DNA from 2 places in the Effusibacillus dendaii genome. Region 2 is predicted to be linked to the other one. Evidence: riboswitches for the same ligand, from Rfam matches in the RefSeq annotation. Region 2 holds a riboswitch; the other holds the start of a gene.
The links. A riboswitch is a leader RNA that binds a small molecule or an ion and turns the genes downstream of it on or off. The one in region 2 is predicted to bind thiamine pyrophosphate.

Region 1 (10,301 bases), 1.1 Mb from region 2:
CTTGTTCGATGAGTATCTGCCGCATATCCTGATTCGTTATGAGCAGCCGGTCCTTGTCGATGGAAAGGAATATCCCACCCCGCCTGAGGTTCAGGGACGTGAGCGTTTGACGAAAATGTTCGAGCGTCGACTGAAGGATATATTCGGAACGCCAGTTGTTGTTTAAGGGGGATTTCAGCAGATGAAAGCGAAGACGTTTCGTACCTGGATCGAGCATCTCCAATCCACAGGCCGTTTGGCCGTAATCGACAAAAAGGTCAGCTTGCAGTATGAAGTGGCGGCCATCGCTAAAAAATTGGATGGGAAACAGGCGGCCTATTTTACCCAGGTCGAAGATTACACGATTCCGGTCGTGTCCGGGATTTGTTCTACGCGCGAGGACTTTGCGGAAGCGCTTGAAACAGACCCGTACGGGGTGATTCCGAAGTTCACCGAGGCGGTTGCTGCCCCGATTCCGTACCGATTAGTGGACAACAAGCAAGCTCCTGTGAAAGAAAATATCATCCGGGAAGATATTGATCTGATGAAACTCTTCCCGATCCCGGTTCATCATGATAAGGATTCCGGCAACTACATCACTGCGGGGCTGTTTATCGTTCGCGATCCCGCCACACGAAAACAAAACGCCTGCATTCACCGCCTGCAAATTTCGGGAAAAGACAAATTGGGTGTTTTGCTACTGCCGCGTCATACATTTCATCTATATAAGCAGGCGGAGGAAGTGGGCAGGCCTCTGGAGTGCGCCATCGCAATCGGAGTCGAACCGGCGACGTTGCTTGCTTCGCAAGCAAGCACACCGTTTGGCGTTGATGAATTGGAGATTGCGGGGGCCCTTCGGGGAGAGCCACTGGAAGTGGTTCGCTGCGAGACGGTCGACATCGATGTTCCGGCGTTTGCGGAAATTGTGCTGGAGGGCAAGATCCTGCCGAATGTGCGTGAACCGGAAGGGCCTTTTGGCGAGTTTCCGAAATACTATGGTCCCAGGAGCGATAAGGAAGTTGTCCAGATCACCGCAGTCACGCACCGGAACCATCCGATTTTTTATACCATTGTGCCGGCCGGGTATGAACATTTGCTGCTGGGAGGCCTGCCTCGCGAGGCCAGTCTGTTCCAGACCATCCGGCAGACCGTACCGACTGTGAAAGCGGTCTATATGAGTCCAGGCGGAACGTGCCGTTATCATGCGATTGTTTCCATCAAGAAACGGAACGAGGGGGAAGCAAAGAACGCGATTTTCGCCGCCCTGTCCAACAGCTTTGACATCAAGCATGTGGTGGTTGTGGACGAAGAAGTGGATATTTTCAACATGGAAGAAGTGGAATGGGCGATTGCTACCCGCTTTCAGGCGGATAAAGATCTCGTGGTGGTGCATGGCGCGCAGGGTTCGAAACTTGACCCTTCCAACAACGACGGAGTCGGCTCGAAAATGGGACTGGATTGCACCGTGCCATTGAACAGCGACCCGATGAGATACCTGCGGATTCAAATTCCCGGTTATGATCAGGTGAATCTGGAGGATTACATCAACACCAGGGCTTCCTTGCAGTCGATTCATCTGGAGGGGAGAGGTGTGTGATTTGATCGAAATCTGAAACAAACTCCTTTCCCATGTTATTAATATCCTTGGGAACAGTTGCCGTCTACGGGGGAGAGGCAAGAACAGGTGTTTATGATAGAATTGTTATACAAATTACAACTCACGTTCGAAAAAATGGTTCATCTCCTGATTTCAGTTACCCAAAACATCATCTCCACCTGCTCGCAAAGGAGCAGGTTTTTTTATGGGCGGCATTTTTCACACTCTGTGGTAAAGTGAAAATAGAAATATGTGATTACGTGGGGCACGGAAAAGGGGGATTCCAATGCGTATTTTGCACACGGCAGACTGGCATTTTGGCAAAACGTTGGAGGGGCGGGATCGACTTCCCGAACAGGAGCAATTTGTTGAGGAATTGTGTGACATCTGTGAGAGAGAAAAAGTAGATTGGGTTCTCATGGCGGGAGATGTGTACCAAACGGTGAACCCCAGCGCCATGGCAGAAGATTTGTTTTACTACTCGATGGATCGGTTGGCGGCAAACGGAAAACGCGGAGTGGTGGTTATCTCGGGGAACCATGACAATCCGGACCGGCTTGTTGCGGCATCTCCGTTAGCCCATAGGCATGGAATTGTTTTGATAGGCCGACCGCACGAAGATATTGTGTGGACTTCCAGCCAGAATGCCGACAGGGTGCAAATTGTGGAAGCAGGGCCCTCCTGAGTGGAACTGCGGATTCCTGAATGTGACCATTCTGCGGTGATAACGGCATTGCCATACCCATCCGGGGCCCGATTACGTCAGCTTCTGACTCAGAGTACGGAGGACGCCGAGCTGCGTAAAGAATACAATGCACAGATCGCCTACATATTTGAAAATCTGGCTTCCCACTACCGGGCAGATACGATCAATCTAGCGATGAGCCACCTCTATGTGCAAGGCGGGTAAATGTCCGATTCCGAACATCAGATCCAAGTCGGAGGAGCCTATTCGGTTCATCCAAAATGTTTCCCGGCAATGGCGCAGTATGTGGCGCTTGGACACCTGCATCGTCCGCAAGTGGTCCATTCTTCCCCCGTTCCTACAAGGTATTCCGGCTCCCCGCTAGCGTACAGTTTCTCTGAACATAATCAGAAAAAAATGGTTGTACTGGTGGATGTGGAACCTGGGAAACCCGCACAAATAACCGAGATTCTGTTGTCGTCCGGCAAACCGCTTATCAAATGGGCTGCCAAGGAAGGAACCAGTCAGGTTCAAACATGGGTGGACGAGGGAAAAGATGGGAATGCGTGGATCGATTTGACGCTTCACATGGACAAACCTCTTACCATGGAGGACGTTCAGTTACTGCGTAATATGCACGAAGGTATCGTCAACATCTGGCCGATTTTACCGGATATGCAGCACAGTTTATCCGAATCGGAACTAAGCAATTTGTCAGATGAACAAATGTTTATCCGTTTCTATGAAAGGCAAATCGGTGTATCACCAGACCCGGAACTTGTGAAACTTTTCCTGGAGTTGACATCTGATACATCGGAGGACGAGGAACCAATTGCGGAAAGCGAGGAGATGGCCGGATGAAACCGATTTTTTTGACGATTGAAGGTCTTCACAGCTTCCGCGAGAAACAGTCCGTAGATTTTAACCAGTTGTCCGATGCGGGAGTGTTCAGTATTTTTGGTCCTACGGGCAGCGGCAAATCGACGATTTTGGACGCGATCACCCTGGCATTGTTTGGATCTGTAGGACGTGCGAAAAACAGAACCCAGGGCATCCTGAATCATACTGAAAACAGTCTTACCGTTTCATTTCAGTTTGAGATCGGGGCAGGGGCAGAACGCAAAATCTACCGGATCGACCGGAGGTACGAGCGAAATACCGAAATTACGATCAAAAACAAATACAGCCGAATCTACGAACTGGACGCCAATCAGGAAGAACTGGTCGTATTGGCTGACAAAGACGGAGAAGTTTCACAAGTCGTGCAGGAGATATTAGGACTGAAACCGGAGGATTTTGCCCGGGCTGTTGTTCTCCCGCAGGGGAAGTTTGCTGATTTTTTGCAGTTGGGCGGCCGGGAACGGCGGGAAATACTACAGAGGTTATTCGCTTTGGAACGGTATGGAATGAACTTGAGCAAGAAGCTGAATGAGCGCCATCAAAAGACGAAACAGTCCCTTGAAGTGATTGTGGCGGAACAAAACGGCATGGGAGACTGTTCGCAGGAAGCGTTGCAGCAGGCGGAAAAACTGCTTCAGGAAGCGACAGACAAAGAAAAGCAGGCTTTCCAAGCACATTGGGAAATACAGTCCCGATATGAGACCGCAAAAAAATCGTCGAATGGCAGGAGCAACTGAAGAAAACAAACCACCAACTGGTGCAGCATAAGCATCCGACCAGGAAATTCAGCTGATCAAACAGAAGCTTGAAGCATCGGAAAAGGCTGAAAAAGTGCTTCCGTTCGTTAAACAGTTTGAGGATATCAAAAGTGAACAACAGCATTTAGAAAAAGAACGATCCGGTTTAGAAATCCTTGCATCCAACTTGAGTCTGCTCTTGTGTTGGAACAAGAGATGGAAGAACTGAATGAAAAAATCGGCCAATTGCAGTTGCGAAACAATCAGAAACAGACAGAACACACGGAAATTATGGCGGCTATTAACCAGTTAGTTGAACAGCAAGCCACAATCGATGACAAACTGCTGAAGCAAAAAGAGATTATCGAACAAAACTCCTTACCACCTGAGCATCGGGAGGCAGTTCAAGCCGCAGTAAGCAAATATGACGCTTATCAGAATGCCGTCAAAGAAATGCAGGAGAAACAGTCGGAAGTGGATCGGCGGACGAAAGATCTAACGGATGCTGAAAAGCAGTTAAACACACAACGTTTACAGGACCACACCCTCACGGAGCAAATGCCGATTTACGAGAATCAGCGTCTGGAACTCCAGGGCAAGCCGCCAGCTGATCCGGATCAACTCTCAAAGGATGAAAACCGGTTATTGGAAGGAAAGGTGAAAGCAGACTATTTAGTACGGTTGGAAGAAGCAAATTCCATCGAAGTCGACCAACTTGCTCAATTGGAAAAGAATCTGCAAAAGGAGTCGGATTCACTACAAAATACAACCCAACAGTTGGGGAATGCCCAGGAACAACTGGCTATACTGCGCCAACAGCACAAAGAAGTCGTGATGCAGGACAAACGGGCAATGGCAGCCAAGCTGGCGGCAGATCTCTGTGCTGGCGTGGCCTGTCTGCTTCAGGTCAACAACTCTTGAAATTGATTGAAGAGCAGCGAAGTAACATTGAGCAGAAACGGGCTCAATTGGCTGAGTGGAAACAGGCAATTGAGGAATTAGAGAGACAAATCGGGAGACTGAAGGAAGAGATCGGCGTTTCTTCGTCCAAAATGGCCGGGTATCAACAAAAAACTGAGTTGGCACAAGCAGAACATACTACGGTAATACAGTCCTTACTTGAAAAAGAGGAATCGGTGAAAAAGGCGGAACTCGCGCTTAAGGAATCTCTTGCCTCCATCGGAGCCGACACAGTTGATCAAGCCGTACAAGATATACAAACCAAAGACAAACGTGTTGCTAAGGCATTGTAAAGAGGAAAAAGAACTGCAGGGCCAGTTGTCCCAACTGAGACTCGAGATACAAGAAAGACAAAAACAGGCTAGTGATCTGTTGGTGGAACTTACAAGGCTGACAAGAAAGCTAGAGGAATCCCGCGAAAGTTTTACTATGAAACAAACAAAATGGCATCAGATCACTGATGGAACACCGGCTTCCGAATTGCAGCAACAAGTTGCCAAAGAATTGGAGAGCATTGCGGAAGCGGTAATAACCTGTTGATCACTTTGGATGGAAGGGACTTCGCCTTCTCGGTTGTCTCCTGCAAAAGCGTCCAACCCGAGCGCACCACATCCTGAGTTACGTCCAGAATTTCGCCTGTAATCTGGCGGACTTCCGAAATAGCTTCTTGTGTGAGGCGCTTAAGAACCTTGCTAATGGAAAATACCTTGTTACGAATCGTCCGACTGCGGTCCTTGATTTGAGAGGTCAGTTCAGTGCTGCTTTCCTTCATAGCTTTTGCAATACGGGTGATGACGCGTACACCATCCTGCAGCAAACTTGCATCGGTAGGATAGTGAATGTCGGTTTCCACCACAGTGGTATCAACCCGAAGTTTTCGGGCGCGAATCAGCTTCTCTTCATTCGCTTTCTGCACCAGAAGGTGATTCAGTTCCCGAATGAGTTCATCACCAAATACCTGGGCGTGTTTACTAAGGGTGGTGGGGTGCGGAACAGCGCCTTTCTTGGTAAGCGGAATTTGGCAGAAACGACGCCACATCAGGCTATCCCCCACTTCTTTTACCAAGGATTCAAAGCCGAGTTGATAACGAAATTTAAGGTACATCATGCGCAGAAACGTCTGCATGGGGATGGTGGGTCTGCCCATCTTACTGCGAAAGCGTTTCATGAACGGCTCCATGAACCTGTCGTCTTGCAGTAACTTGACAATGTGGGTGAGTTCTTCGTTGAGAGTCAATAATTCAGGCGGAAGAAGAGCTTCAAATAAATCTAACTGAGCGTGTTGTGTACGTATCATAAAAATGGCCTCCTTAAGAAGGAAGGCACGGGTTTAGGTCGAATCTTAAGAAGCAGGAATTCCGTTGCCTTTCGATTGGTTTGTTCGTCTCTTACCAATTCTCGACTGGAAAACGGAATTCCGTTTTTTAGTAGAAACCATTTTAAGTAGGACTTTTTCATGGGGAACTAACTAGTTAACCCGGCTAAATTTTCAATCTAAGGCCTGGTTAATTCCTAGTCCATAACTAAACCACCGTCAACAACAAGATTTTGACCAGTTACAGCCCTACCCCATTTGGAAGCAAAAAATAATACAACATCCGCCACTTCCTCCGGTGAAGTTACATTGCGTAGAGGCGTAATCGATTGGATTAGCTCAAACACCTCTTTTGTAGTAGCTGAACTGGCATCTGTGGTTTTCAATAGTCCTCCGGAGACCATATTAACCGTAATGCCATATTGTCCAAGTTCATTGGCCATATTTCGTGTAAAACCTAGTAAAGCAGCCTTCCCTGTGGTGTAATCATGATAAGGCACAACAGGATTTTGGAAGAGGTTTGTTCCGATATTAATAATTCGCCCAAACCTGTTTTCCTTCATATCGGCTAGCACAGCCTGAGTTGTATTTAAAGCTGCTTGGACACTTCCTTCAAACTGTCTTTGATAATCATCCCAATCAATATGGAATGCATCTTTTCGGGTTACCGGATCAAACCGAAAATTCACCAATGCATTGTTAACAACAGTAGTAACAGGCTTTCCAAAATGAGATTTGGCTTGGGACACCATTTTTTCAACTTGTTGTTTGTCTCGTACATCAGCGCCAATGGGAAGCGCGTGATCGCCGATACTTTTTGCTACTTGAACTGCATTTTCGCGGTTTTGATAATAATTAACTACTACATTGGCCCCAATAGATCCAAATGCCTTTGCAATGGCAGTTCCGAGTCCGCGACTTGCCCCTGTAACAATAACGACTTGATCTTTAATTTCCAATGTAAAAATCCTCCGTTCTAAATTAGAATTAAAAAAAACGGGTCCGTAGTAGGGACCCGTTCCTTATGAAAATAGAATCACATTCAAGTTGCGGCATCACTACTTTCCTACGCTGGTATCAGCCAGTTCAGGTTCGAGGGGTTTAGGAACCTAACGTTCCAATCTCAGTCTGAGTCAAAGACTCCCCCAGTAGTACAAATATTGAATTATATTGTATAATAACCCTTATTTTACTTTAGGTCTACTTTTTTCACTTAGAATAAAACCCCGGTGAGTTGGAGCGGTCCTCATAATTGAATATAATCCTTGTCAAGCAGACCGCAACTTGTACGTTTTGGATCGCCGTAACGGCCTAATCATCTCCAGCGGTGAAAACCTCGGAACCCATCCTCTGTCTGGGTACAAACGGAGTTTGCATAGATTACCACTTGCAAAGCTTGATTCGAACGTGTTATTATATCGATTGTCGGTAATGTGCATACGTTTAAAATGCGGCTATAGCTCAGAGGGAGAGCACCACCTTGACACGGTGGGGGTCATAGGTTCGATTCCTATTAGCCGCACCACTGAAAACCTTGAGAAACCAAGGTTTTTTTCTTAGACGGAATAACTAACGCAATTAATCGTTGAGCGAACGACTTTCAAGGGTTACTTAAATATTTTTGCGGGTCTATTTTAAATCGCAAATATCTTGTATGCTCAGTTGTTCGATTCTTCCATTTTGTTTTATACGTGATGTAGTGTTCATATCTGCCAAGCCCCAATTGAAGGCAAAGCGAGCCACACCACACGCTTTTGCGAAGTAGGTGGACTGCTTGTTATTCGGTTGAAGCGCAATCTTATGGCTTCTCAGCATCCTCAACCACCCGCTTCATCCCTTCTATGAGCTTCTGGTTCTTGCGTGAACGCGAACCGTAGAGCCGTGCAGAAAACACCGTGATAATCTCCAAAACATCCTTGGCGAGATCTTCTTCAAACGTAGTGTCTTCGCCCTGGTTGAGAATCACCACTTCCACCTCTTTCGCCTCACAAATGGCGAAGACCAGCTCCGCACCAAAACGAAGGAGGCGATCTTTGTGTGTGATGACCAGTCTGCCTACTTCGTCCTGCAAGATGGCGTGTAAGAGGCGTTTCAAACCTTTTTTGTGGTAGTTCATTCCCGATCCAAGGTCAGAAACCACTTCAAACGTCCACCCTTGCGAAGCGCAGTACATTTCAAGGACTTGTTTCTGTCGCTCCAAATCCTCTTTCTGATCGTGGCTTGATACTCTGGCATAGGCCACGGTTGTTCTGTCGCTGCGCTGAAGCCGGAACAATTCAGGCCGCAGTTTCACAAGATCGTATCGCCGATGGCCGCCGGGGGTAATTTCATCCGGTTGCAAACGGCCTTCTTTTTCCCATCGCCGGAGTGTTGTAATCGATACTCCCAACACCTTTGAAGCTTCGCCTATCGTTACTAATCTGTCCATATTGATAGTATACAGTCAGTTTTAGGCAGAATCAATGTTTACAGTTCAAGCCCTCTACGTATTTTTGGTAAATGGGGGAAATCTTGAGCAGACAGCGAATGATCTTTCGTTATCGATGAGCGGGTTGCGATATCGGATTCAAAAGATTGAAACTTTGATCGGACAAGAGCTTCGCAACCCCATCGTTAATTATCAACTTTTTTGACTTTGCAGACGTTGATCTTGACAGGAGAGATCGTCATTTAGAACCATTCTCCGTCGGCGGGGATCACAACCCGATCCATCACTCCCTCTTTGGCCAGGTACTCCTGCAGCGATTGCCTGCTTAGCAAGCAGTGGTTCCACGCTTCCATATGAACGACCGCTACTTTGGAGGTCGGCACTTTCCGGCAGACGGTCGCGACATCTTCTTTGGTCATAGTAATTGCACCGCCTTCCAGGAATTGAGCGGCTCCCGCAAACAGAACGACAACATCCGGTTGCCGATCCAACGCCGACTCCACTTCCGGACACCATACGGTATCGCCCGCAAAATAAACAGCAGGCTCCTTCTCTGCGGAGAGAATATAGCCGGATACAGGGCCCATTTTTTGCCCGATTTCACCGAGTCCGTGGCGCCCGCCTGTGCGAATGATACGGATATTTTCCCGGATTGTCTCATGTTCAATAGGGACAACGTTTGAGAAACCGTATTTTTGGATGTACGAAACATCTTCCGGTTGACAGAAAAATGGGATTTCGCGCGGCAACAGATTGGCCGCCGCATCATCAAAATGGTCGCGGTGACTGTGCGTCAATAAAATGGCATCCGGTGAAGTCAGCTCCTCGACAGCACACGGCAAATCAATCAGCGGATTCGCTTTCTGGTTGGACGTGTTGGGTGTTGCCGACATAGCGCCTGCCGGGCTGAACATCGGGTCAATCAGTATCGTTTTGGAACCGAATTGCAGCAGTAAGGTCGCGTGACGAATCAATCGGATTTTCAATGGGATGCCCCCCTGTTTTATAGGGAATGCATTTTTGGTTTTCACAAATCGCCCCGTCTGCTACCATAAAGACAAGGGGGCATGCAACGTGAACGAAACGATCAAACAGGCGGCGACGATGATTCTTATCCGGAACGGCGAAAACGGCCAGGGTATCGAAGTATATATGACGCAGCGCCCGGATACGATGAAATTTTTGCCTGGTTTTTATGTATTTCCGGGCGGCGTCATGCAGCCGGAAGATCGGGATGATCAGATTCATCGACTCTGCGTCAAACAGCGGTTGGAAGTGGATTTGTCCTATGCGGTGACCGCCATCCGCGAATGTTTTGAAGAAGTCGGTTATTTACTGGCTGATTTTGTTCCTCATCAAGAGACGAGGCCTCTTTCTGAAATACGCACACGCTTGGAAGCAGGCCAACTCCAGTTTCGCGAGTGGGTGGTCGAAAAGCAGATTCATTTGCAGACCGATAAAATTCGTTATTACGGGCATCGTATCACCCCTCGCACCGTGTCGCCCCGGCGGTTTGATACCCGTTATTTTTTGACCGTTCTTCCCCGCAGCATCGAACTGATTCCCTCCGAAAAAGAAGTGGCGCGGGCCGCTTGGATGGATCCACTCTACGCCCTGCAACAGGCGGAAAAAGGTATCTTTAAAATGGTGTTTCCGACAAAAGACGCATTGACCGATCTGGCGCGTTTCGACAGCGCATA
Region 2 (10,301 bases):
GATTCCCTTAAGAATCCATCTGGCTCCCTACACGATTCAGTTTTCAAAGAACGACTGCCACCTTTGGTGGCTTAGCGTTGCTTGTGCCCTTTGGGTGCTTGTGCCCTTTGGGTACAAAGAACGATCTTGTAGTTGTTTATTTTTCGCGACAACAAAACTTATCATACCATCAAACAAAGCATTAATTCAACAAGTAATTTTTGTTTTATGGTTTAAGACCGTTTTGCCGTTTCACCAAGCGAATTATCGCCATCGCCTCAGCGACATTTGCTATCTTACCATCCGACACCCGAATTCTCAAACGTGAAATTTGTATATTTCGAAACAAAACACGAAAATAACCAAAGAAACTGTAGGCTAGATACGTAATTCATCAGCTTTTATTCGATTCTTTCCGTTCCTCTATTTTCGTTGTCCGCAATTGTGCAACGACAATCCCAAGAACGATTAAAAGGATCCCGCTCCACTGCCATGCATTTACAAACTCCCCCAAGACCAAAGAAGCCGAAACAATGGCCACAGGCAATTCCATCACAGCCAAGACCCCTGCCAACGCACCTCCAATCAACGGAATCCCCTTATTAAACAGGACAGGCGGGATCACCTGTCCTAATAAACCAATAATCGCAGCCCATACCCACAAACCTTGTCCAATCGAACCGTTCCATAAAAAACGGGGAGGGAATACCAGCATAATCACCACAGTCGAAACAACCACCTGCACAAATGAATTAATTATAGCGGGTGCCTGACTCGTAACCTTTTCATTTAAATACAAAAAGGCGCTCCAAGAAATAGACGATAACACCCCCAACATCAGGCCGAATGAAGAAACTTCCTTCCATTCTTTTTCAAATAAATTTACGGCCAAAAAGGTTCCACAGACAATCATCAAAATGGCTGCCCAACGCATCCCGCTTGGTTTTCTTCGTGTTACAAAATAATCGATTATAAACACAATCCAGGCAGATTGAAACAACAGTACAATCGCGAGTGTTGCCGGCAAATAATTCAACGCCACATAATAAAAAATACTGGTCCCGGTTGCACACAGTCCAAGCACTCCCAGCAGCCAAATATCGGTTCGCCGCAAACGCTTAAAATTGTCCCATTGAACACCGGATAAAACAGCCAGTATGAGCAAAGCAAACAAAAACTGACTGCTTGTTACCTCTTGCGGTGAAAACCCAGCATCATAGGCAAGCTTCACAAACGGGCTCAACAATCCGTAACTTGTGGCCCCTAACAGAACCATAAGACTAGCCGTTAGACGATTCATCCTTGCCCCCTCTAAGCTTTTAAATCGTTTCCATCGACCGTAATCCAAGCAAATGCAGGCATTTCCCAATCACTGTCCGGGTCGCCGCAACCAGCAGCAGCTTTTCTTCAATTTCCTGCTTTTCTCCGTCCAGAATCCGCGTTGTATTGTAATACCGATTAAAAATTTGGCAGACATCAATTACATACTTTGCTACAACAGATGGATCATACTGCTCGGCGGCCCGTTCCATGATATCTGGAAAACGTCCCAGCAATTTGACGATCAACCATTCGACGTCACCCGTCAAACCGGACACTTCCGAAAACCTCGCAGCGGACTGAGGTTCATATTGTCCTTTCCGCAGCAAACTGGATAAACGAGCATATGTGTACTGCACATAAGGTCCCGTTTCCCCATCAAAATTGAGCGCCTCGTCCCACACGAAATTTACGTCGTTCACCCGGCTGTTTTTTAAATCATTGAAGATAATTGCGCCAACGCCAACCGCTTCGGCGATTTCTTCTTTGTTCGGAAGATCCGGATTTTTTTCTTCAATGATCCCTTTGGCCACTTCAATTGCTTTTCGCAATACGTCCTCCAAAAAAACGACCTGCCCCTTGCGCGAAGACAATCGTTGACCGTCGACAAACATGGTGCCAAACGGGACATGAATACAGTCGGTCGCCGCCCATCCGTTGCCCATCAATTCCAACACCTTGAAAACCTGCCGAAAATGGAGTTTTTGTTCAGCACCCACAACATACACCAACCGATCGGCTCCCATTTCACGGTGTCGGTATAAAGCAGCCGCCAAATCACGTGTCGCGTATAACGTCGCACCGTCCGATTTGCGGATCAAACAAGGCGGCATATCAAATGCGGATAAATCGACAATTTCGGCTCCTTCGCTAGTTTGCAGCAATCCCTTTTGGCGAAGTTCCTCTTCCACCGCATCCATTTTGTCGTTATAAAAACTTTCACCCTTATAGCTGTCAAAATCGACGTTCAACAGCCGATACGTTTTTTCAAACTCGTTCAACGAGATTTCTATAAACCGTTTCCACAGCGAAACGGCTTCCGGGTCGCCATCCTCCAATGACTTGAACGCTGCCCGCGCTTCATCTTCCAACTCCGGCTTTTGTTCCGCCTCTTGATTGAACCGTACATAAAGAGCCAGCAGCTGCCTTACCGGATTTTCGGAAAAATCGTATTCACCGCCCCAATACCGGTAAGCGGCGATCAATTTTCCAAAAGAGGTCCCCCAGTCGCCTAAATGGTTGATTTTGATGACATGATATCCTTGGCTTTTGTAAATATTCGCAATCGCGTTGCCAATCATGGTCGACCTCAGATGATGAATCGCAAACGGTTTTGCTATATTTACCGACGACATATCAATCGCAACTTTAACTCCCTGCCCGACATCGGAATCCCCATAACGGTCGCCCATCGTTGCAATCGAAATCAGGGTATCCGCCATAATCCGTTCCCGTTTCAGAAAGAAATTCAAATATCCGCCGACTGCCACAGCCCGGTCGATCAATGAATTTTCATTTGCCTGGGTATCCCGATTAATTTGTTCAGCCAATTCAGCCGCTATACCAGCCGGTGCTTTACGAAACTGTTTCGCCAACTGAAAACAGGGAAACGCTACATCGCCGTGCGTTTCTTCTTTCGGAATTTCCAGCAAACCGTAAATTTGTTCCGCATTAAATGATGTATATTTTTCCAATTGCTCTGCAATTTGTTGACGGTACACGCTACATCCCCCTCAGGAAAAGAAACAAACCCTCATAAATTATGAGGGTATCCTATCCCACATCAATATCAGAATCGTATTAAAACGGGCAAATTATGTCAAGAATACCGCTCTCAAAGCGGTGTTATATAATATGCAATCATCACAAAATGGGCGATGCTCCCGGCCGAAACAAACAGGTGAAAAATTTCATGGAACCCGAACCGGTTCGGAAAAAAGTCAAAACATTTGGTGGCATAAATAATCGCACCGATTGTGTAAGCCACTCCGCCGACAAACATGAGAACAATAGCTCCCGTCGGCAAGTTCTCAATCAGTTTCAGAAACGGCACAACCGCAATCCAACCCAACGTCAGGTAAAATGCAGTTGACACGTAACGAGGCAATTTCATGAACCACAGTTTCAACACCATGCCAATCGTGGCCAATGCCCAAACCGCTGCCAGCATCGTCCACTTCCAGGCGCCCTCCAAACCATAGTAGAAGACCGGTGTATAGGTTCCGGCAATCAGCGCATAAATCGAGATATGGTCGATTTTCCGAAGAACGAACTGCTTTTCCGGCGTCGTTCGAACCCAATGATATAGAGAACTGGCCCCAAATAACAGAATCACACTCACTCCATAAACGGTCATCGTGACCAGCTTTGAAGGGTTGTCACCTGATAACCGGATGAGCAACACCAACCCAACAATTGCAGCTATAAACGTGACAAAATGGGTCCATGTATTGACTGGCTCCCTCATTCCAAGTAATTTTTTCATTAATGATCTCACTCCGCTCTGGGTTTTCCTTACCTGTCCCTGTTTGAATTTTACCAGTTGACAGCCTGCAATTCCACCTCAACGATGAAAAAAAAGGCCTGTTGCAACAGGCCCTAACTGTAAATCTTGCCGCCCGACTCCCGGAATTCTTTCGCTTTTTCCTCCATGCCGTTTTCGATCGCCATTTCCAGCCCGATACCGTTTGATTCGGCGTATTCGCGAATATCCTGCGTGATTCTCATGCTGCAAAACTTCGGTCCACACATCGAACAAAAATGGGCCGTCTTGGCTGCCTCGGCCGGAAGCGTTTCATCATGGTATTCGATCGCCCGTTCCGGGTCCAGAGAAAGATTAAATTGATCCCGCCAACGAAATTCAAAGCGGGCTTTTGACAGGGCATCATCCCTTTTTTGCGCATTCGGATGGCCTTTTGCCAAATCGGCCGCATGGGCGGCAATTTTATATGCAATTACACCTTCCCGTACGTCGTTTTTGTTTGGCAGCCCCAAATGTTCTTTCGGAGTTACGTAGCAGAGCATCGCCGTTCCGTACCAACCGATCATGGCCGCCCCAATGGCTGACGTGATATGATCGTAACCGGGCGCAATATCGGTCGTCAGCGGCCCCAACGTGTAAAACGGCGCTTCCTTGCAGATTTCCATCTGCAGATCGACGTTTTCTTTAATTTTGTGCATGGGAACGTGCCCCGGCCCCTCAATCATGACCTGTACATCATGCTTCCAGGCAATCTGCGTCAGCTCTCCCAATGTTTTCAGTTCCGCAAACTGCGCTTCATCGTTTGCATCCGCTATCGATCCGGGCCGCAGTCCGTCACCGAGCGAAAATGACACATCATACATCTTCATGATTTCACAGATTTCTTCAAAATGCGTATAGAGAAAATTCTCCTGATGATGCGCTAGGCACCAGGCAGCGAGAATCGATCCGCCGCGCGAAACGATACCAGTCACTCGTTTCGCCGTAAGTGGAATGTAACGCAGCAAGACGCCTGCATGAATCGTGAAGTAATCGACCCCCTGCTCGGCCTGCTCAATCAGCGTATCGCGGTACACTTCCCATGACAGGTCTTCCACGACGCCGTTGACCTTTTCGAGCGCCTGATAAATCGGCACCGTCCCAACCGGCACAGGTGAGTTTCGAATGATCCACTCGCGCGTCGTGTGAATATTTTTGCCTGTCGACAGGTCCATAATCGTATCCGCACCCCAACGGATCGCCCATGTCATTTTTTCCACTTCCTCCTCAATCGAAGAGGTAACCGCCGAGTTCCCAATATTGGCGTTAATTTTCACATGAAAATGACGACCGATAATCATTGGCTCGCTCTCTGGATGATTGATGTTAGCCGGAATAATAGCCCGACCGCAGGCTACTTCATTTCGCACGAACTCAGGCGCCAACCCTTCCCGGATCGCGATAAACTCCATTTCAGGCGTTATGATTCCCTGCCTTGCATAATGCATTTGCGTTACGTTCCGGCCCGCTTTGGCACGCAACGGCTTCCGTTTCAATCCGGGAAAAATCTCACGGTTCGCAAGCGGATCTCCCGCCCTGAATCCATCATCCTCCGGTTTGATAGCGCGCCCTTCGTACTCTTCCGTATCATTACGCTCCAAAATCCAGCTTTGTCGAACGGGCGTCAGACCTTGCCGAATATTAACCCGGTAATTCGGGTCGGTATACGGACCGCTTGTGTCGTATACAAGCACCGGATCGTTCGCTGTTTCCCCTGTTGCTCCGGTCGTCGGATGCAGGGAAATTTTTCGCATGGGAACTTTCAAATCGGGTCTGGATCCGGGAACATACACTTTCTCGCTACCCGGAAACGCCGATTTAAGTTCCATTGTTGGGGCATTCTGCCATTCGTTTGACATAAGATCCTCCTTCTTCCACAGGCGATCATTTTGTACAACATGAATTGCTTTGCCTGAACCGGATTTTTCAGCGCGAATGATTGTTATTTCGAATAGTGGCAGGAAAAAAGCCGGATCCTTAAAAAAGGACCCGGCTGGCACGGCAGAGAATAATTGCTCACTCTGGTATGTAGCCTTCTACTTTCCTACGCTGGTATGATCCAGATCAGGTCCCGAGGGTTTCGGAACTTTATCGCGTTCCGCTCTCAGTCCGAGCTTAACGGACACCCCTAGTAGCCATTCCATATTTACCTGTGATACTTTTAGCTTATTGATTCTTGCCGGATTTGGCAAGCAATATTTTAAAGGAGGATTTAGCATGTATGGACCCCCGCTTTCCACAAAAGCAAAACGAATGATGCTGCTCGGTTCCGGCGAACTGGGAAAAGAAGTGACAATTGAAGCACAGCGGTTGGGAGTCGAAGTGATTGCGGTCGACCGTTACGCAAACGCACCCGCTATGCAAGTGGCACACCGGTCCCATGTCATCAATATGTTGGACGATAAACAACTTCGGTCTGTGATCGAGCAGGAAAAGCCGGATGTAATCGTACCGGAAATCGAGGCGATACATACCCCTACTTTGCAGGAATTAGAGAAAGAGGGCTACCGCGTCATCCCAACAGCCACAGCCGCCCGACTGACGATGGACCGGGAAGGGATTCGCCGCTTGGCGGCCGAAACATTGCATCTCCCTACTGCAAACTATTTGTTTGCGGACAGTCTGGATGAACTGCGTCAAGCGGTAGAAAAAATCGGCACTCCTTGTCTGGTCAAACCGGTGATGAGCTCATCCGGGAAAGGACAAAGTGTCTGCGGTTCATTGAATGAAGTCGAAAAATCCTGGAATTACGCGATGGAAGGCGGTCGTGCGAAAAACACCCGTGTGATCGTGGAAGAATTTATCCATTTTGATTCCGAAATTACAGTGTTAACCATCCGTTCCGTGTCCGGCACCACCTTTTGCCAACCAATCGGGCATATTCAAAAGGACGGGGATTACATCGAATCGTGGCAACCGCACAAGATCACCGAAACACAACTCCAAGAGGCGCAGGAAATCTGCAGGAAGGTGACAGACGCGTTAGGGGGATATGGGATTTTTGGTGTCGAGCTGTTTGTCGCTCCCGACAAAATCTATTTCAGCGAAGTGTCACCCCGCCCGCATGACACTGGACTGGTGACGCTCGTCACGCAGGATCTGTCCGAATTTGCACTGCATGTCAGGGCGATTCTTGGTTTCCCAATCCCCGACGTTACACTTTTAACGCCCGGTGCCAGCCATACGTTAAAAGCGTCGGAAGAACATACCTCTTATCAAATTGAAGGCACGGCGGATGCACTGGCGATCCCCCGCACCCAAGTGCGGATTTTTGGAAAACCGGAAACAAAAATCGGTCGCCGCATGGCGGTCGCATTAAGCGCCGCAGAAGATGTGGAAACCGCACGGGAACGAGCGAGACAGGCCGCATCCTGTTTACGGATTACCTATTAAATAAAAGAAAATTTAGCCTTCGCCAATCCTTTGGCGCAGGGGACAGCAAACGGATCAACACTTTGCAGGCAATAAAATAAAACAGTATACAATTGATTTGGAACACAGAAATACCCCCTATGCAGACATTCAAGAGTGGGTTTAACTTCCCCGGTCTACATAGAGGGTACCTGTTCAGAGCGGGATGCAAAAAACGAAAATCACCGCTTATTTTACGTGTGAATCCTCAATGGAATTCACACGTTTGTTTTTCCTGAAGTTATGCGGGATTACTAACTGAAAATCTTTTGCTGTAATTTTCCTGTAAATGTGCTTGTACTGCAACACATTTGCCGGATTTAAAGTTCTGCTGCCGGTAGAAGAAAATGGTTTATTCCGCTTTTTTACAGGCCCCTCTCCTTGTCGCTGTTCTGTTGGCCGGACTCATTGGTCCGACCCCTCCGTCTATATTTACAAGAACATAAAACGCTCCATTCCATATTTTTCACATAATACGTCAACTAATATAACACAACAATTTCCTAAGATATGGATCAATTGCCTGGGTTTACGATGAAAAGTGAATACAAAAATTGTATATTCTGAGCGATTTAATCTTTATAGACGATAGATGTGGTAAAAATAAAAACTTATCGATTCATGTTAGGTTATGTGACACATATGGGAGTAATCAAAAACAAATGTAAGTATACTTAATCTTGCTAAATGAAATCAAAAGAAAAGAGGGATGACACAATGACAGAAAAAAGGAGAGTCTTGATCACCATTTTCTTGTTCTCTATCGGCTGGGCATTTATGTATGCTGATCGAAACATCCTTTCTCCCGTCATGGCTATTATCGGTAAGGAATGGGGGCTTGACAAGGCGCAGCTTGGTTTGATGTCTACGGTATTTTTTATTGCTTATGCGGCGATGCAAATTCCAACCGGATTTTTAGCGGACAGGTTTGGGCGTTTAAAGGTGTTAGTGATAGGGTATGTGTTATTCGGAATTGCCACGTTTTTAAGTGGACTCGCCCCGGCGTTTGGTGTTTTTCTTTTGATGAGGGCATTGACAGGACTGGGGGAAGGAACCTATTACGGCTCCCAATATGGAATTTCTTCCAGTACAATTCCTGCAAAGTACCGTGGAGTATCATCCGCTTTAATAAATAGCGGAATGGCAATCGGAATTTCCTTAGGATTCATTGCCTCCAGCTATTTTACGTTGACCTTGGGCAAGGGGTGGCAATTTCCGTTCTATGTCTTCGCGATTCCAACGGTGATTGTAGCCTTATTAATAGGCTATTTCGTTAAGGATACCCGCCCTGCTCCAGCCAAACAGCAAGAGCGGACTTCTGCTTATCCCGTGAATCGTTTATTTACCCGTAATCATATTCTCACTTATGTTTTAATTTTCTGCTCATTATATGGTTTTTTCGGAATGTTAACTTGGTTGCCTTATTATTTGCAAACCGTGAGAGGTTTGCAAGGGGCACAAACCGGGATCATCTCCTCTCTTGTTCCGTGGGCATCCATTCCTGGTGCGATTTTCTTCGGCTACATTTCCGACAAGCTGAAAAATAAAAAGCCATTAATCATTATCCTTTCGGTGTCAGGTGCATTATGCCAATTCATAATTCCGTATGTGGAAAGTTATAGCCTCATGATTGCAGCCCTCGTTGTGTATGGATTAATTGGAAAATTAGCGTTAGATCCAGTGATGGTCGCTTACGTTGCTGACATTACGCCATCGAGCATGTACTCGAAAGCCTATTCATTCTTTAATTTCGCGGGCATGTTATCTTCTATTTTTGCCCCATACATTACCGGATATTTTGCCAAAATGACCGGGGAACTTGAAATCGGCTTCTATATCTCGGGAGTTCTTCTTCTGATTGGTGGATTCTTGTTCCTCTTTACCAACAAAAAAGCGGAATCAGCAGATGAAAGGATGGTAGCCAAATATGCATAAAAGCGTGATAGGAACTAAGCAAATGGTGGTCAGCCCCCATTATCTGGCCTCAATGGCTGGAAATCGCATGCTAGAAAAAGGCGGCAATGCCTTTGACGCTGCGGTGGCAGTAAGCGCTTGTTTAGCTGTGGTTTATCCACATATGACAGGAATGGGAGGAGACTCCTTCTGGCTTACATATAGCCAAAAAGAAGGAAAGGTTCGAGCTTATAATGGAAGCGGTCGTTCCGGAAGCCAAGTCACACGGGAACAGTATGCAGGAGAAGCGTCTATCCCTATTCGTGGCACACGGAGCGCAATCACGGTTCCAGGGATGATTGATAGTTGGGATGCCATTTTAAAGGAATATGGTCGTCTAAGCATGAGAGATGTGTTGCAACCCGCAATTGAATATGCCTATACAGGTTTTCCGTTTACGAAAGATCAATATGACAACACAAAGAAGAATTTTTCGACACTTTCTTCCATACCGTTCACCTGTGATATTTATACACCAGGTGGACAAATCCCTAATGTCGGTGAACGGTTCATTCAACGGGATTTGGGGAACAGTTTAACTATCCTTGCAGAACAAGGCAGAGATGTGTTTTATAAAGGGGAATTAGCACAAGCCATTGTTTCTTATCTGCAAGATAATGGTGGACTTCTTACTTTAGAAGACTTCGCAAGCCATCGTGGAGAATGGGTCTCCCCGATCTCAACGACGTATCGGGATTATATGGTTTACCAAGTTCCGCCAAATTCACAAGGATTTGCGGGACTGATGACGTTAAATATTTTGGAGAATTTTAATTTTAGTCAAATTGAACAAGGATCTTTTGAATACTATCATATTCTCGTTGAAGCTTTAAAAAGGACTTTTCAAGATCGGAATCAATACTTAACAGATCCAGACTTTTCAACCATCCCTCTAGACCATTTATTAAGTAAAGAATATGCGGTTGAAATGGCGCAATGCATCCGTCCTGATAGCAATTTAGTGAGTACGGCTGCTATGGGGAGCGACACCGCCTATGCAGCCGTAGTGGATGGAGAAGGGAATGCAGTTTCGTTTATTCAAAGTCTTTATTTTGAATTTGGTTCTGGTGTCGTCGCAGGAAATACCGGCATCTTACTGCAAAACCGGGGTTCATTC

Region 1: another riboswitch for thiamine pyrophosphate. It lies ahead of skT53_RS16560 (3-oxoacyl-ACP reductase); the one in region 2 lies ahead of thiC (phosphomethylpyrimidine synthase ThiC).

The regions. Positions count from the first base shown of each region.
Region 1 is NZ_AP023366.1:3,118,009-3,128,309, forward strand. It holds gene skT53_RS16525 (R2-like ligand-binding oxidase) at 1-166, shown strand, start outside; gene skT53_RS16530 (UbiD family decarboxylase) at 182-1,576, shown strand; partial or broken gene skT53_RS16535 (exonuclease SbcCD subunit D) at 1,863-3,122, shown strand; gene skT53_RS16540 (AAA family ATPase) at 3,119-3,898, shown strand; gene skT53_RS16545 (hypothetical protein) at 4,100-4,819, shown strand; gene skT53_RS16550 (hypothetical protein) at 4,816-5,151, shown strand; gene skT53_RS16555 (transposase) at 5,313-6,155, opposite strand; gene skT53_RS16560 (3-oxoacyl-ACP reductase) at 6,371-7,132, opposite strand; TPP riboswitch at 7,220-7,330, opposite strand; tRNA gene skT53_RS16565 (tRNA-Val) at 7,624-7,698, shown strand; gene skT53_RS16570 (helix-turn-helix domain-containing protein) at 7,803-7,988, opposite strand; gene skT53_RS16575 (IS607 family transposase) at 7,972-8,601, opposite strand; gene skT53_RS16580 (helix-turn-helix domain-containing protein) at 8,636-8,806, shown strand; gene skT53_RS16585 (MBL fold metallo-hydrolase) at 8,844-9,587, opposite strand; gene skT53_RS16590 (NUDIX hydrolase) at 9,676-10,301, shown strand, end outside.
Region 2 is NZ_AP023366.1:2,028,233-2,038,533, forward strand. It holds gene skT53_RS10965 (EamA family transporter) at 374-1,279, opposite strand; gene argS (arginine--tRNA ligase) at 1,299-3,020, opposite strand; gene trhA (PAQR family membrane homeostasis protein TrhA) at 3,134-3,784, opposite strand; gene thiC (phosphomethylpyrimidine synthase ThiC) at 3,898-5,679, opposite strand; TPP riboswitch at 5,845-5,960, opposite strand; gene purT (formate-dependent phosphoribosylglycinamide formyltransferase) at 6,038-7,213, shown strand; gene skT53_RS10990 (MFS transporter) at 7,949-9,166, shown strand; gene ggt (gamma-glutamyltransferase) at 9,159-10,301, shown strand, end outside.